4 regions of the Luteibacter aegosomaticola genome follow, and region 4 is predicted to be linked to each of the others. Evidence: predicted binding sites of a transcription regulator. Region 4 holds the regulator's gene; each other region holds the start of a gene.

Region 1 (3,901 bases), 2.1 Mb from region 4:
CGACTTGACCACGGCCTGCTGCTGGCCGATGAGCTCATCGACGAACAGACCGATGCGGGTGCCCTCGCCTTCCACCACGATGACGATGCCGTCCTCGATGGCACGGCGCGTGCCGTCGCAGCCGAACACGTCGTACAGGCGGACGATCGGCAGCCACTCGTCGCGGAAGCGGAACAACTCGCCACCGCCAACGACGCTACGCGTCGCATCGGCCTTCACCTGCACCGATTCCACGATGGAAACCAGCGGCACGATGTAGGTCTCTTCGCCCACGGCGGCGGTGAGGCCGTCGATGATCGCGAGGGTGAGCGGCAAGGTGATCGTGAACTTGGTGCCGTTGCCCTGCTTACTGGAAATACCGACGGTACCGCCCAGGTCCATGACGTTGCGGCGGACCACGTCCATGCCCACGCCACGGCCGGAAAGGTCGGTGGTGGCGGCGGCGGTGGAGAAGCCTGCTTCGAAAATCAGTTCGCCAACCTGGTCGTCGCTCATGCCATCGCCGGAGGCGATGATGCCGCGCTGGACGGCCTTGGCCACGATGGCGTCGCGGTTGAGGCCCGCGCCATCGTCGCTCACTTCGATCACGATGGAGCCGCCACGGTGGAAAGCCTCCATGCGCAGCGTGCCGGTATCGCCCTTGCCGGCGGCCAGGCGCTTGGCCGGCACTTCCAGGCCATGGTCGATGGCGTTGCGCACGAGATGGACCAGCGGGTCGCCGATCTTCTCGAGCACGGTCTTGTCGAGTTCGGTGGTCTCGCCGCGCAGGTCGAGCACGACCTTCTTGTCGAGCTTCTGCGCGAGGTCACGCACCAGGCGCGGGAAGCGGTTGAACACCGTGCTGATCGGCAGCATGCGGATGCTCATCACGCTTTCCTGCAGCTCACGCGTGTGGCGGCCGAGCTGGGCGAGGCCCTGGCGCAGCATTTCCAGCTGCGAGGCATCCACGCCATCGTGGAACTGGCTGAGCATCGATTGGGTGATGACCAGCTCGCCGACCAGGTTGATCAGCGTATCGATCTTTTCAATGCCAACGCGGACCGAGCTGGCCTCGCTGTTGGCGGCTACATCGCGCACGGCGCGCGGCGCGGCGGGTGCAGCCGGTGCGGCCACGGCAGCGGCCACGGGGGCCGGCGCCGCGACACGCGGGGTAATCGTGAGGTCGCAATCGCCATCGACCCAATCGAACACGCCTTCGACGGCGGCGCGCTTGGCGCCCGCGGCGAGGCCCAGCGTGTAGGCAAGGTACGAGGACGACGGGTCCATATCCGCCAGCGGCGGCAGCTTCGACAGATCGGCGCTGACCGTGAGCGGGCCCATGGCCTCGAGCTCGCGGAACATGCGCGCCGGGTCGTTGCCGGTCTTGAGCAGGTAATCGAACGGGCGGAACGCGATGTCCCAGCCTTCGATGGTCTCCGCGGGCGCGGCAGCCTTCGCGGCCGCGGCCGGCGCGGCGGAACCGCCCGACACCATGGCCGAGAGTTCGCCGAGCAGCGCCTGGCTCTCCGCCGAGGCACCGGGCTGACCAGCCATCTGCAGCGAGAGCATGTCGCGGATGATGTCGCCCGAACGCAGCAGCAGTTCCACCACGGCCTTTTCCATCGGACGGCGGCCGCTACGGACCTCGTCCATCAGGTTTTCGGCGACGTGGGTGAACGCGGCAACGTCGGTGAAACCGAACGTGGCCGCGCCGCCCTTGATCGAGTGGGCGGCGCGGAACACGACGTTGATCAGTTCCGGGTCTTCCGCGCCTTCGTCGAGCGCAAGGAGCGCCTGTTCCATGGCGTCGAGGCCGTCGAGGCTCTCTTCATGGAAGGCCTTGTGGAATTGCGCCAGATCGACTTTGGACATGGGTAAACCCTGGAATAAACCGGAACGCTTGGATCAGTGGATTAACCGAGCACGCGGGCGACAGTCGCCAGCAGCTGGTCGGGATCGAACGGCTTCACCAGCCAGCCGGTGGCGCCGGCAGCCTTGCCTTCCATCTTCTTGTTCGTGTCCGACTCGGTGGTCAGCATGAGGATGGGCACGCCGCTGTAGCCGGCCATCGTGCGCATTTCGCGCACCATCGAGATGCCGTCCATCACCGGCATGTTCACGTCGGCAAGGACGAGGTCGAACTTGTGCACGCCCGCCTGGTCCAGCGCCGCGCGGCCGTTATCGGCCTCTTCGACGTCATGGCCGGCGCCACGCAGGGTGAAAGCGACCATGCTGCGCATGGAGGCCGAATCGTCTACCGCAAGAATCTTTGCCATCGGTGTGATCTACCTTCAGTTCACGCCAGCTTGCGCCGGCAGTTCAATCAATGCATGAAGCCCCAGCACCGTGACATTACGGCGAAGGGTATCGCTGGCACCCACCCAGGCCACCGGCACGCTGGCCGCGCGGGCGTCACGGCTGAACGCCGCAAGCACCTGCAGGGCAGCCGCATCCACCTGGGCTACCGCCGAGCCATCGAGCTGGATGGCCGCGCCGGCGTTGAGCGCCGTCAGCAGGGTATCGCGCAGCGCAGGCGCCGCGCCGATACGCAGGTCCGCTTCCAGCGCCAGGGGCGCCGGGGTTGCGTCTTGGGAGGGTTTCTTCGCCATCGTTATACCAAGCCCGGGGGGTCGTTCGGATGGCTTATCGGCCCTTGGCGTGAAAGCTTTAGGCAACGAATGCGGCGAGAGCACAACGCTCCTGCAGGGGAATGAGGGACCCACGAAGAAATGAGAGGGCGCAGGAATGGCCGAATCGTGATTATGATAATCAACGGAATAGATTGTGATATTTCGTGTTTATTCACTGGTGAATACGTTGTTTATTGACAACGTTGTCACGCACGGGGAAGACTCGGGTGGCTTTCCTAGCGTGGGGTGGGTATGGGGCAGTGGGTCAACCAGCCAGTGGTGGCGCAAATCGCGCCGGTGCCCCGTCCGGTGCTGGCCGCCGATGTCGGCGGTACGCATGCCCGCGTCGCGCTGGTCATCGGGCAGCCCGATCCGCGCCGGCCGGTCCGCATCCTGGCCGAGGGGCGCTATGCCGGCGCCGAGTGGGCCAGCCTCGATGCCATCCTCCAGGATTTCCTTGCCGCCCAGGCCCATCTCGCGCCCCAGGGCGTCGAGCGTTGCGCCATTGCCATCGCGGGCTACGTGCTCGATGACAACGTAGCCAACAGCAACCTGCCCTGGCCGGTCAGTCTTTCCCGTCTTCGCGCCAGCACCGGCACGCCCACGCTCGAGGTCATCAACGACTTCGAAGCCGTGGCCTACGCCAGCCAGTTCATCGACCGCGACCAGTGCACCACCCTGTTGCCCGGCGCCAGGGAAGGCGCACCTGGCCCGGTGGTGGTCATGGGCCCGGGTACGGGCCTGGGTTCGGCCGTGCTGCTGCCAGGTACGCCGCGCGCGCAGGTGCTGACCACCGAGGCCGGGCAGATCGCCCTCGCGCCGGGCGACGAGCGCGAGATCGCGATCCTGCGCGTCCTCGCGCGCACTCGGCCGTACGTCTCGGTGGAAGCGATCGTCTCCGGCCCCGGCTTGCTTGCCACCTATCGCGCGATCTCTGAACTCGACGGGCGCGAGGCCACGCTGGCCACGCCCGATGCGGTGAGCGCCGCCGGTATCGCCGGCAGCGACCCCGCCGCGCGCGAAGCACTCGATGTTTTCTGCGCCGTGCTCGGTGGTTTCACCGCCGACCTGGCGATGTTGTACGGAGCACACGGGGGTGTGTTCCTCGCGGGCGGCGTGCTGCCGCACCTTCGCGATTTTCTTTTAACCAGCCGTTTCCGCGAGCGTTTCTTCAACAAGGGCGTCATGCGCCCCTTCCTGGAGCGCGTCCCGGTGTGGCTGGTGGAACACGGGCAGCTCGGTGTCGTGGGTGCCGCCACGAGGCATGGCTGATTTCATCTAGCGGGGAGTTA
Region 2 (3,901 bases), 190 kb from region 4:
GGAGCGGCCTGGGCAATGGCGGCGAAGGAGACTGGGCTCATCATAGTTCTCGCAAGTCATGGAACGGCCAAGCAAAAGCAGCCGCTCACGTAAAAAGATCGTGGATTATGCCACGCCCCCCGGCGGCCGTGTACCGCGCCAGCACAAGGCTTTGGGGGCGCAGGCGGCGCCCCGCAAGGCCTTACTGCCCGTCGACCTCGGCCTTGCGGCGCGCGGCGTAGAACGCCGTCACGAAATCGTCGAGCGTCCCCGCCTCGATCGCCCCGCGCAGGCCGGCCATCAGGCGCTGGTAGTGGCGGAGGTTGTGCATGGTGGCCAGCTGGCTGCCCAGGATCTCGTTGCAGCGATCCAGATGGCGCAGATAGGCCCGGCTGAAGCCGTTGGCGCAGGCGTAGCAGTCGCAACCTTCCTCGATCACGCGGGTATCGGTAGCGAACTTCGCGTTACGGATGCGCAACGTGCCCTCATCGGTGAACAGGAAGCCGTTCCGGGCGTTACGGGTGGGCATCACGCAGTCGAACATGTCGATGCCGCGGCGCACGGCCTCGACGATGTCTTCCGGCCGGCCAACGCCCATCAGGTAACGCGGGCGATCCTTCGGCAGCAGCGGCAGGGTGAAATCGAGCGTGTGGTTGCGCTCCGCCTCGGGCTCACCGACCGCCAGGCCGCCCACCGCATAACCGTCGAAGCCAATCTCCACCAGCTTCTCGACCGAGCGGCGGCGCAGGTTCTCGTACGTGCTGCCCTGGACGATGCCAAACAGGTTGTTCGGGTTCTTCAGGTCGTTGAAAGCCTGGCGTGAGCGCTCGGCCCAGCGCAGGCTGAGCTCCATCGAATCCGACGCGACCTTCTCGGTGGCCGGGTACGGCGTGCACTCGTCGAAGATCATGGCCACGTCGGAATCCAGCACGGCCTGGATCTGCATGGACACTTCGGGCGACAGGAACACCTTCGAACCATCGACCGGCGAGGCGAACGTGACACCTTCCTCGGTGATCTTGCGCTTATGTGCCAGCGAAAAGACCTGAAAGCCGCCCGAATCCGTAAGGATCGGGCGATCCCAGCCGATGAACTTATGCAGCCCGCCGAACGCGCCAACGATATCCAGGCCCGGGCGTAGGAAAAGATGGAACGTGTTGCCCAGGATGATCTCGGCGCCCGTATCGCGGACGTCGCGCGGGGTCATGGCCTTCACGGAGCCATACGTGCCCACCGGCATGAAGGCGGGGGTTTCCACGGTGCCACGGCCGAAGCGCAGTCGGCCGCGCCGCGCCGCGCCATCGGTGGCGAGGAGTTCGAAAGGGAGGTTGCTCATCCGCCCATTCTACCCCGTCTGGCCTAACCACCCGGCACCTAAAGGTTCCAGAGAATCAGCCGATTCTTACGAGCACACAGGAGTGCGCCCACCACGGACGCGCCCAGGCCCCCGGAGGACCTGCCCTTGATCATCCAGCCGACCAGCCTCGCCGCCCAGCTTTGGGCCGGTGCGGCCGCAGGTACCACAGCAGCCACCACCCAGACCTGGGCGGTCGGCACGCTGCTGTCTGCCCGGTTGCTGGCCCAGATCGATGTGGCCAAGGTCCTCCTTGATATTGGTGGCGTGGCGGTCGAAGCCGATGCCCCGGGCACTTCCCTGCCCCAGCAGTTCCAGGTCCGCGTCATGACCCAGGGGCCGCAGCCGCAGATGGAAGTGGTGCTCGGTAATACCGACGAACGCGTCGCCATGCAGGGCCTGCGCGAGCGCCTGCCCCAGCAGAACGGCTACTCGCAGCTGTTGAGCGTGCTTTCGGCGCTCTCCCGGCGCCCCGTCGCGCGCGTGCTGCCGGAACCCCTGCGCACGGCGCTGGCCACGCTGGAAGCCTCGATCAGCAAGCCGGAAGACCTGGGCACGCCCGAGGGCATGAAGCAGGCGATCGCGAAGAGCGGCGCTTTCCTCGAAGCCCACCTGGCCGAACCTCAGAACGAAGCCCCGGCCGCGGACGATTTCAAGGCTGCGCTGCTTAACCTTCGCCGCGCGCTCACCGATATCCCGCAGACGCGCCAGGCCATGATCCAGGCCCCGTCGCGCCCGTTCACGGATACCCCGCCCCCGCTGGCGCAGCGCGCGCTCGTCGCGCAGCCGCGTGCCGAGGAACTGCGCACGCAGGAAATGCTCGCCGACGAAGAGACCGCGGACGGGCTCGTTTCGCACCTGCGTACCGACGTCCGCGCGGCGGTGTCGCGCGTGGAAATCGGGCAGCTCGAATCACAGCCCCACGCGGGCCTGTGGATGATCGAGATCCCGCTGACCGGTGTCCGCGGCTACGACGTGCTCCAGTTGCGCATCGAGGAAGGCAAGCCCTCCGCGATCGAACCGGAAGGCATGTGGACCGTCGGTTTCGCGATCGATCCGCCGACACTGGGCGCCGTGCAGGGCGAAGTACAGTTACGCGGCACGCGCGTATCGGTGCGCCTGTGGGCGCAGTACCCGGAGACGGTCGCCCGTCTCGAAGATGAATTCACCACGCTGCGCCGTGTGCTCGAAAAGAGCGGCCTGCAGCTCGACCACTTTGCCTGCATGCACGGCCTGCCCGTGCCGACGAGCGCCTACAGCGCCGTCCTGCTCGAAGCACGCGCATGACCCAGCAGCTCCCTTCACCGCGCCGCAGCGTCACGCTGCGGATGGCCACGCCTACCAGCAACGGCAACACCCAACGCATCGATGCCGATGGCGTGAAGGCGTTGCTGGAGCGCGCACAGGCGCTGGGTCTCGCGCCGCATCTTGATCCGCAGATCGCCACGCTGCTGGCAGCGGTGCGTTTGCGCGAGGATGTGCCGAAGGAGTTGTATGCGGCGCTGGCGGCTGTTGTCGGCACGTTGCTGAACGCGACACACGACTGATCACCACCCCGCACCCGTAGGAGCCCACCCTGTGGGCGACGCCGTTCGCGGTAACGCTGCAGGGCCTGCGGCGGTGGGGCGAAAGATGTCGCCCACAAGGTGGGCTCCTACACGGTGATCACAAGGCGACGTTCGCCCCCCGTAGGAGCCCACCCTGTGGGCGACGCCGTTCGCGGAAACGCCACAGGGCCTGCTGCGGTGGGGCGAAAGATGTCGCCCACAGGGTGGGCTCCTACCGGGCGATCACGCGATGCCCAGGCCCTGGATGCTGGCGGCTTTGGCTTCAAACCCCGCCATCTCAGCGAAGCGCTTGCCGCGGTCGGCGTAGTCCTTGAACTGGTCGAAGCTCGGCGCGCCGGGTGAGAGTACGACCGTGCCACGGCCGCTCAACGCGGTGCGCGCAGCACCCACGGCAGCGGCCAGGTCCGTGGCGCGATAAACGTTCGCCACACCGGCCGCCTCCAGCGCATCAGCAATGCGCGGGCCGTTCTTGCCCTGGCAGATGATCGCGTCCGGCGCGCCGGTGCGCATCGCATCGACGAAGACCGTCCAGTCGAGGCCGCGATCGTGGCCACCGACAATCAGCGCCACGTGATCGTCATGCGTGCTTTCCAGTGCCGCCAGGCTGGCCAGCGGCGTGGTGCTGATCGAATCGTTGATCCAGCACAGGCCATCACGCTCGCCTAGCGGCTGCAGGCGATGCGGCAGCGGCGCGAACGTGGCCAGCGCGGGCGCCGCAGCGCGCGCATCCAGGCCCATCAGTTCGAGCGCGGCCAGCGCGGCGCTCGCGTTGATCGCATTGTGCAGGCCAGGGGCGGCGACGCGATCAGCGCGGATGATGTCTTCCGAGCCACGCCGGATCCAGCCGTTGGCCACGTGCCAGCCGCTTTCATCACCGAACGTATGACGCGCGGGGTGATCGGCGGCGCGCTGCATGAGCACGGGCTGCATCGCATTGACGAGCACGCGCGACGAAGCCGCGAGCAGCTTCAGCTTGTCGTCGACGTAGCGCTCGCGCGAG
Region 3 (3,901 bases), 2.2 Mb from region 4:
TCGGCACGCTGGCGGATGCGCGCAAGCGCTACGGCACCGAAGCGACCGGGCTCTACATCATCAGCATGGCCGAGACCGCAGCCGATGTGCTCGCCGTGCTGGCCCTTGCCCGCCGCGGCGGCCTGCTCGAAGACGGCCGCGTGCCGCTCGACGTGGCGCCGCTGTTCGAAACGATCGACGACCTGAAGGGCGGCCCGGCCACCCTGCAGGCGCTGCTGGATGACCCTGTGTATCGCGCGCACCTGAAGGCCCGCGGCGATCGCCAGTGGGTGATGCTGGGCTATTCCGATAGCGGCAAGGATGGCGGCACGGTCGCTTCCAAGTGGAGCCTGCAACGCGCGCAGGTGGAACTGCTCGAGGTGGCGGCCAAGGCGGGCATTCGCGTGGCGTTCTTCCATGGCCGTGGCGGCTCGGCGAGCCGTGGTGGTTCGCGTATTACCCCAGCACTGATGGCTTCGCCGCGTGGTTCGGTAGGCGGCGTGCTGCGCGTGACCGAGCAGGGCGAAGTGATTCACCGCAAGTACGGCATTCGCGCGCTCGCCGTGCGCAACCTGGAGCAGACGCTCGGGGCCGTGATGCGCGCTTCGCTGCGCCCACGTGTCGCCGAGGTGCGCGAGTCAGGGTGGAAGGACGTGATGGTCCGGCTCTCCGATGAAAGCCGCAAGGCCTACCGTGCGTTCGTCGACATGGATGGCTTCGTCGATTATTTCCGCGGTGCCACGCCCATCGACGTGATCGAACGTATGACCCTGGGCTCGCGCCCGGCACGCCGCCGCAGCATGAAGGGTGTGGAAGACCTGCGCGCGATCCCCTGGGTGTTCTCGTGGACTCAGTGCCGCGCGGTACTCACCGGCTGGTACGGCCTCGGTAGCGCCCTGGACACCGTGGCGAAGGAAAGCGGCGAGGATGTGCTGGCACGCATGGCCCATGAGTGGCCGTTCTTCGCCACCATGCTCGACGACGTCGAGATGGTGCTGGCCAAGGCGGATATCGCGATTGCCGAGGCGTTCTCGGAACTGGCCGGGCCGCTGCACCAGCGGTTCTTCCCGAAGATCCGCGAGGAGTTCGAGCGCACGGTGCGCTGGGTGCTGAAGCTGAAGGGGGCGGACGAACTGCTCCAGCGCGAGCCGCGCCTGGCCACCTCCATTCGCCTGCGCAACCCGTATGTCGACCCGATGAGCCTGCTCCAGGTCGATCTGCTCAAGCGCTGGCGCGCCACCGGCGGCAAGGACGACGCGCTGCTCAGTGCCCTGGTGGCCTGCGTCAATGGCGTTTCGCAGGGCCTGCAGAACACCGGTTAACCCTACGCACCAGTTGCCCGGTTGCCGGCTTGTCGGGTTGCATTGCTGGGTCACTGGGTCGCCGGGTCGCCGGGTTGCATTGTTGGGTCGCTGGGTCGCCCGTAGGAGCCCACCCTGTGGGCGACATCTTTCGCGATAACGCCGCAGGCCCTGTGGCTCTTTCGCGAACGGCGTCGCCCACAGGGTGGGCTCCTACGCGAACGGCGTCGCCCACAGGGTGGGCTCCTATATGTGTGCGATACGCATCCGCGCGCGATACGCGTCTCACGGCGCCATGCGATTAAAGCTGGGTAAAACCTTGCCGAAAACGGGTTTACATGCCCGAAATTTGCGGGCCCTCAGCTTTCCGCAGGCTCATCATGAAAGACACCCTCAGTCGTGCCCGCTGGCGCGGCCTCAGCGTGGGCGCACGCCTCACGCTTTTGGTCGTGGCCATCGTTTCCCTAGGTATTGCGCTGCTGACCGTGCTCGTTACCACGAAGGTCTCACGTGAACTGGAGACCCGCTCGCGTGATGACCTCGGTCGCGGCAGCCAGTCCATCATCGCCATGGTGAATACCTTCAGCGGCGCCTTGCTGGCGGAATCCGATCGCTTCCTCGCCGTCTTCGAAACCTATTTCCCCGCCGAAAAGCTCGCCACCGACACCATGCACCGGGTGAAGATGGGTGACCGCACCGTGCCGACGATGTCGCTCGGTGGCAAGCCGATCAATGGCGATTTCACGGTCGTGGACGAGTTTTCCGACCGCGCGCACGTCGTGGCCACGATGTTCGTCCGCGATGGCCAGGACTTCATCCGCGTCACCACGTCGCTGAAGAAGCAGGATGGTTCGCGTGCCGTCGGCACCTCGATCGACCACGCCCACCCCGCCTTCCCCCTGCTGCTGTCCGGCAAGGGCTACGGCGGCCCGGCCATTCTCTTCGACAAGCCCTACATCACGCGGTACGAGCCCATCCGCGATGCCGCCGGCAACGTGATCGGCGCGTGGTTCGTCGGCGTGGAAATCAGCAAGGAAATGGACGCGCTGCGCCAACAGATCTCGTCCATCCGCATTGGCGAGACGGGGCACTATTCGGTGCTCGACGCGAGCGCCGGCAAGCGTTATGGCTCGTATATCGTCGACCCTGCGCTCGCCGATCCTGCCGCGAAGGCCGACGGTGCCGCGCTCAAGGTGCTGGGCGTGGATGGCAAGCCGGTGTACGCGCCGATGCTCACCGGCGGCAAGGGCGAGGCGCGCTATCGCATGGTGATGGATGGCAACGAGGTCGAACGGCTTGCGGTCTTTGCTACCGATCCGTCATGGCACTGGATGGTCGCAGGCACGGTCGATACCGATGAACTGTATGCGCCTGTGCGCCACCTGCGAAACGCGGCCATCATCAGCAGCGTCGTGATCATCGCCGTGCTTTGCGTGCTGTTGTTCATTGCCATCCGTGTGCGGATCACGCGTCCGCTATCGGCGGCAGTGCAGGCGGCCAGCCGCCTGGCCGAAGGCGACCTCACGGCCCGCCTTGGCTCAACCCGTGGCGACGAGATCGGCCAGCTCATGAACGCCATCGACGGGATCGGCGATGGGCTGGGTTCGATCGCCCTTTCGGTACGTCGCGCCACCGGCAGCATGACCAGCAGCACCTCGGAGATCGCGGCGGGTAATACCGATCTTTCCATGCGTACGGAGCGCCAGGCCGCCGAGCTGCAGATGACCGCCGCCAGCCTCGACCTGCTCACCCGCACGGTACGTGACAACGCCGACAACGCCTCGCGCGCGAGCGAACTGGCGGAGGGTGCGAGCGTGGCCGTGCAGCAGGAAGCCGGCGCGATGGCGGAGGCGGTGGCCTCGATGAACGGTATCCAGGCCTCGGCGCAGCGCATCGCTGACGTCATCGGGATCATCAACGGCATCGCGTTCCAGACGAACATCCTGGCGTTGAACGCGGCCGTGGAAGCGGCGCGCGCCGGCGAGCAGGGTAGGGGCTTTGCGGTGGTGGCGGAAGAGGTGCGCAACCTGGCGCAGCGCAGCGCCACGGCGGCGAAGGAGATTGAAGCGCTGATCACTGAATCCGTTGCGCAGGTGGACGCGGGCCATGGCCTGGTCACCGAAGCGGGCCACAACATGCAGGCGGTCATCGGGCGCATCCGCGACGTGGCGGACCTCATGGGCGATATCAGCCGCGCATCGACCGATCAGTCCGACCAGATCGGCAGGATTAACCAGGCTGTCGCGCGGATGGACGATTCCACCCAGCAGAATTCGGCCCTGGTCGAAGAAGCCGCGGCAGCGGCGAAGAGCCTGGAGGACCAGGCGGCCGAGCTGGCGCGCGTGGTGGAAGTGTTCCGCCTTTAATTGGCGTTGAGGTACATCGATCGCGTGCAAGCACACTCCTACAAAAACACCGCAGATCTCTTGTAGGAGCGCGCTTGCGCGCGATAAGCCAACGAAGCGAGGCAGCCGCGAGGGCAATCAGCCCTCGAGCTCCTCCCATCGTGCGAACGCCGTATCAAGCTCAGCCTGCAACTTCGCCAGCTCATCGTTGGCCCGCGTAATCGCCGCGGCATCCTGCTGGTAATACTTCGGATCGTTCATCGCTTCGGTGCGCTT
Region 4 (3,901 bases):
CGGCGGTGGCGCTCATCTCGAGCACATCGCGCAGGTGCTTGCGCGCGTCGCTCATGGTGCCCGGCACGCCATCGCTGGAAATATCCGACGCCAGGCGGCGGGCGGATTCATGCAGGTCGCGGGCCAGATGGCCCAGCGCGAGGAACAGGTGCTGTTCGCGGCTGCGCAGGAGCTTGTCGAGCGCCTGTTCGAAGGCGGCGCTGTCGTCGGCGTCGAGAAGCTCGCGCAGCTCGGGAGCCACGTCCTGGCTAGCGGTAATCGTCGTATTCATGTCAGTCCCTTAGCCCGCTGCCGCGGCGAGTCGTTCGAAGATCTTGTCGAGCTTTTCCTTCAGCGTCACGGCCGTGAACGGCTTCACGACGTAACCATTCACGCCGCTCTGCGCGGCCGCGATGATCTGGTCGCGATTGTTCTCGGCGGTGACCATAAGCACCGGCAGGGATTTGAGGCTGGCATCCGCACGGATGGCACGCAGCAGGTCGATGCCGGTCATGTTCGGCATGTTCCAGTCGGTGACCACCAGGTCGATGGGCTGCGAGCGCAGGAGCGCCAGCGCCGCATTGCCATCTTCCGCTTCCTGGATGAGCGTGTTGGTAAAACCAAGCTCCACCAGGAGGTTGCGGACGATACGCCGCATGGTGGAGAAATCGTCCACCACGAGGATTTTCATGTTCTTGTCCAAAGCGTTCTCCGCCTTACAGCCGCGTCGTTCTTAGTGTTTGTCTTTCCAACCCGACATGCGTGCCCGGAGACGGATCAAGGCCTGGCCATGGATCTGGCACACCCGCGATTCGCTTACTCCCAACACCGCACCGATTTCCTTCAGGTTGAGTTCTTCATCGTAGTACAGCGACATCACCAGCTTTTCGCGCTCGGGTAGCCCCTCGATCGAATCGGCCAGCGCATGGCGCAAACCGTCCTGTTCGAACAGACCATCCGGGCCCGCGGCGTTCGGGTCGGCCACATCGATCGCGGAACCTTCGTCGCCTTCCGGCGCCGTCAGGCTCAACAACCGCGCACTCGCCGCGTCCGCCAGGATCTGGTTGTATTCCATGGCATCGATGCCCAGACGCTTCATCACTTCCACGTCGTCGGCGTCGCCGCCTGTCTCATTTTCGATCTGCCTCGTTACCTCAGCCACCTCGCGCAATTTCCTGTGGACGCTGCGCGGGGTCCAATCCGTCTTGCGCAGTTCATCCAGCATGGCGCCACGTATGCGGATACCCGCATAGGTTTCGAAGCTGGCCGCGCGAGTCGGCGAATAATTCCTTGCCGCCTCAAGCAAACCGATCATCCCGGCCTGCATAAGGTCGTTCGCATCGACGCTGGGCGGCAGGCGGCCCATCAGGTGATAGGCGATCCGGCGCACCAGCGGCGCGTGCGTTTTCACCAGTTGATCGGCCGGAACCTTAGTAATTTCAAGGTATTCGCTCGCGACACTCACAACGGCAGCCCTCCCCCCACGTGCTCACGCCCGGCAAAAAAGCCGATGCGACCCTGTCCACGGGGTTCGGGTTCACCCCATGTATCGACCGACCTGGCCAAATTCTTGAATCCGACTGCCGAACGGCTGCTGGGCCATGCATCGACCACCGCCGACTGGCGGCGGATCGCCTGGCGCAGGTACTCGTCGTGCGGCACCATGCCCATGAAATCGAGGGAGACATCGAGGAAACGGTTGGTCACCCGCGAAAGCTTCTCGAACAGCTGGCGGCCTTCCTGCGCGTGGCGGACCATGTTGGCCACGATACGGAAACGGTTCACCGCGAACTCTCGCGACAGAACCTTGATGAGTGCGTAGGCATCGGTGAGCGAGGCCGGCTCGTCGCAGACCACGACCACCACCTCGTCCGACGCGGCGGCAAACATCGACACGCTGTCGGAGATGCCGGCGGCGGTATCGACGATGAGGTACTCGGGAGCCAGCGGGTAGTCGTCAAACGCGCGGATGACGGCAGCATGCTCAATGTTGGGCAGCTGGGCCATGCGGCGTGTGCCGGACGTGGCCGGGATGACCTTCAGGCCGTGGGCCGCCTGGAGGATCAGGTCCTCGATGCCGCAGGCGCCTTCCAGCATGTGGCCCAGATGGCGCGTCGGCTGAAGGCCGAGCAGCACATCGATGTTGGCCATGCCCAGATCGGCATCGAGCAGCAGGACATCACGGCCACCCATGGCCAGGGCCATGCCGAGGTTCACGGCCACCGTGGTCTTGCCGACGCCGCCCTTGCCACCCGCGATCGCGATGCTGCGCGTGGGCCTGCGGTCGGCGAGCCAGTTAAGACTGGCGGCCTGGGAGTTGTCGACGGGTGTGGTCATGAAGGAATTCACTGCCGAATAAGAGGTTGCGGTTGCGGTTGCGGTTGCGGTTGCCTGGGTCACGTTCGTCGGATCCTGCGATTACGCCATGGCCGTGGTGGATGGCGCAAAGCCGAAACGATCGGCAAGTATGGCGTCATCGGGCTCGTCGTTGCGCTGCTTGAGCATCTGGGCTGCCAGGCAGACCAGTTTGCGCGCGTCGGCGGAGGCGATGTCCTCAGGCACGCGCTGGCCATCCGTGGTGTAGTCGAGCGGCATTCCGTGCCGGATAAGGGCCGAGAGCGCGCCGCCCAGGAGCGGCGTCTCGTCGAGTTTGGTCAGGATGGCGCTCTGCGGCTTCAGCGGCGCGTAGGCGCGCATGGCGCTATCGATGGCCTGGGCCTGCGCGTTGGCCGCGACGACCAGGCACACGCGCACATCGGCCATGGCACGCAGCGTCTCGAACTGCTGCTGTAGCTTCGGATCGTTGCCAGCGAGGCCGGCCGTATCGATCAGTACCGTGTGCTTACCGCGCAGCTGCAGCAGGACGTTGCGCAGGCTCTGCGCATCGTGTGCGTTGTACACGCGCACGCCGAGCAGGCGGCCGTAGTGTTCGAGCTGGGCGCCGGCACCGATGCGGTACTGGTCGGCGCTGATCAGCGCGACGTTCGAAGCACCGTGGCGCAGCACCGCACGGGCGGCGAGCTTGGCGATGCTGGTGGTCTTGCCGACGCCGGTAGTACCCACGAAGGCGGTGATGCCGCCGCCGACGGTGTCGAAGTTGCGGCCACTCGTACGGATGTTGCGCGAGAGGATGCCCAGCGGCAGGTAACGCGCCTGCTCGGCCGTCATGTTGTCGGGCAGCTCGGCGCACAGGGCACGCGCCACGTCGCCATCGATACCCAGGCGGGTCATCTCGCGCAGCACGCGCGCCTGCAGCGGCTGCTGGCGGTCCTTCTGGTTCCAGGCCAGCGCCGAGAGCTGCACTTCCAGCATCTCGCGCAGGTTGTTGATCTCGGCACGCATGCCGTTCACGGCGGCGTCGTTCTGCGGCGCGGAGACCGTGGCGGCACGCACCACGTCGGCAACGCTCGCAGCGAGTGCGGCGGACGACTGGCGTTGCGGCGCGTTCGGGCTGGCCGGCGCGGCCTTCGTGGCACGCTCGACAGCGGCGGCGGTCGCGGCACGGGCCTGGTCGACCCGCGCGACACGCTCGGCTTCGCGGAGATCACGCTGGTCACGCGTAGCACGGATGGATTCGAGCTTCTCTTCAGCGGTGGGCGGCTCGTAAGCGAAGCCGGCCTCGCGCACCAGCGCCTCGTCGTAATCGAGCGCGGCGATGATTTCGATACCGTCGTCCATCCGGCGCGTGGACAGGATCACCGCGTCGGGGCCCTGCTCATCACGCACCTGGCGCATCGCCTGGCGCATGTCGGGGGCAACGAATCGTTTGATTTTCATGCGTTCGATCCTGTCTTCGTCGATCGGCGCCCCGCTTGCCCGGGCCGCCACCTTGTTCTGTCACGTCCGCCGGAGCAAATCCCCGAGCGGTGTCTCATTCCTATCGTCCCAGGGCCGTCACCAGCTTGACGCGGCGATTGTCCGG

What was found. Region 4 encodes FliA, which starts transcription of late flagellar genes. Its sites were predicted from a motif close to TAAAGTTTNNCNNNCNNNGGCCGATAA; they were not measured.
Region 1: a site for FliA is predicted at 2,623-2,649, ahead of L2Y96_RS07175 (STAS domain-containing protein). Genes of this name have one in related genera too.
Region 2: a site for FliA is predicted at 1,355-1,381, ahead of fliK (flagellar hook-length control protein FliK). Genes of this name have one in related genera too.
Region 3: a site for FliA is predicted at 1,583-1,609, ahead of L2Y96_RS03765 (methyl-accepting chemotaxis protein). Genes of this name have one in related genera too.

Annotation. Positions count from the first base shown of each region.
Region 1 is NZ_CP095741.1:1,637,009-1,640,909, reverse strand. It holds gene L2Y96_RS07185 (chemotaxis protein CheA) at 1-1,851, opposite strand, end outside; gene L2Y96_RS07180 (response regulator) at 1,893-2,255, opposite strand; gene L2Y96_RS07175 (STAS domain-containing protein) at 2,271-2,588, opposite strand; gene glk (glucokinase) at 2,862-3,881, shown strand.
Region 2 is NZ_CP095741.1:3,914,716-3,918,616, forward strand. It holds gene yajC (preprotein translocase subunit YajC) at 1-44, opposite strand, end outside; gene tgt (tRNA guanosine(34) transglycosylase Tgt) at 182-1,315, opposite strand; gene fliK (flagellar hook-length control protein FliK) at 1,442-2,620, shown strand; gene L2Y96_RS17485 (flagellar biosynthesis protein) at 2,617-2,880, shown strand; gene murD (UDP-N-acetylmuramoyl-L-alanine--D-glutamate ligase) at 3,124-3,901, opposite strand, start outside.
Region 3 is NZ_CP095741.1:857,873-861,773, forward strand. It holds gene ppc (phosphoenolpyruvate carboxylase) at 1-1,301, shown strand, start outside; gene L2Y96_RS03765 (methyl-accepting chemotaxis protein) at 1,661-3,646, shown strand; gene L2Y96_RS03770 (ATP-binding cassette domain-containing protein) at 3,764-3,901, opposite strand, start outside.
Region 4 is NZ_CP095741.1:3,725,031-3,728,931, forward strand. It holds gene L2Y96_RS16550 (protein phosphatase CheZ) at 1-271, opposite strand, end outside; gene cheY (chemotaxis response regulator CheY) at 281-682, opposite strand; gene L2Y96_RS16560 (RNA polymerase sigma factor FliA) at 713-1,444, opposite strand; gene L2Y96_RS16565 (nucleotide-binding protein) at 1,441-2,316, opposite strand; gene flhF (flagellar biosynthesis GTPase FlhF) at 2,398-3,756, opposite strand; gene flhA (flagellar biosynthesis protein FlhA) at 3,857-3,901, opposite strand, start outside.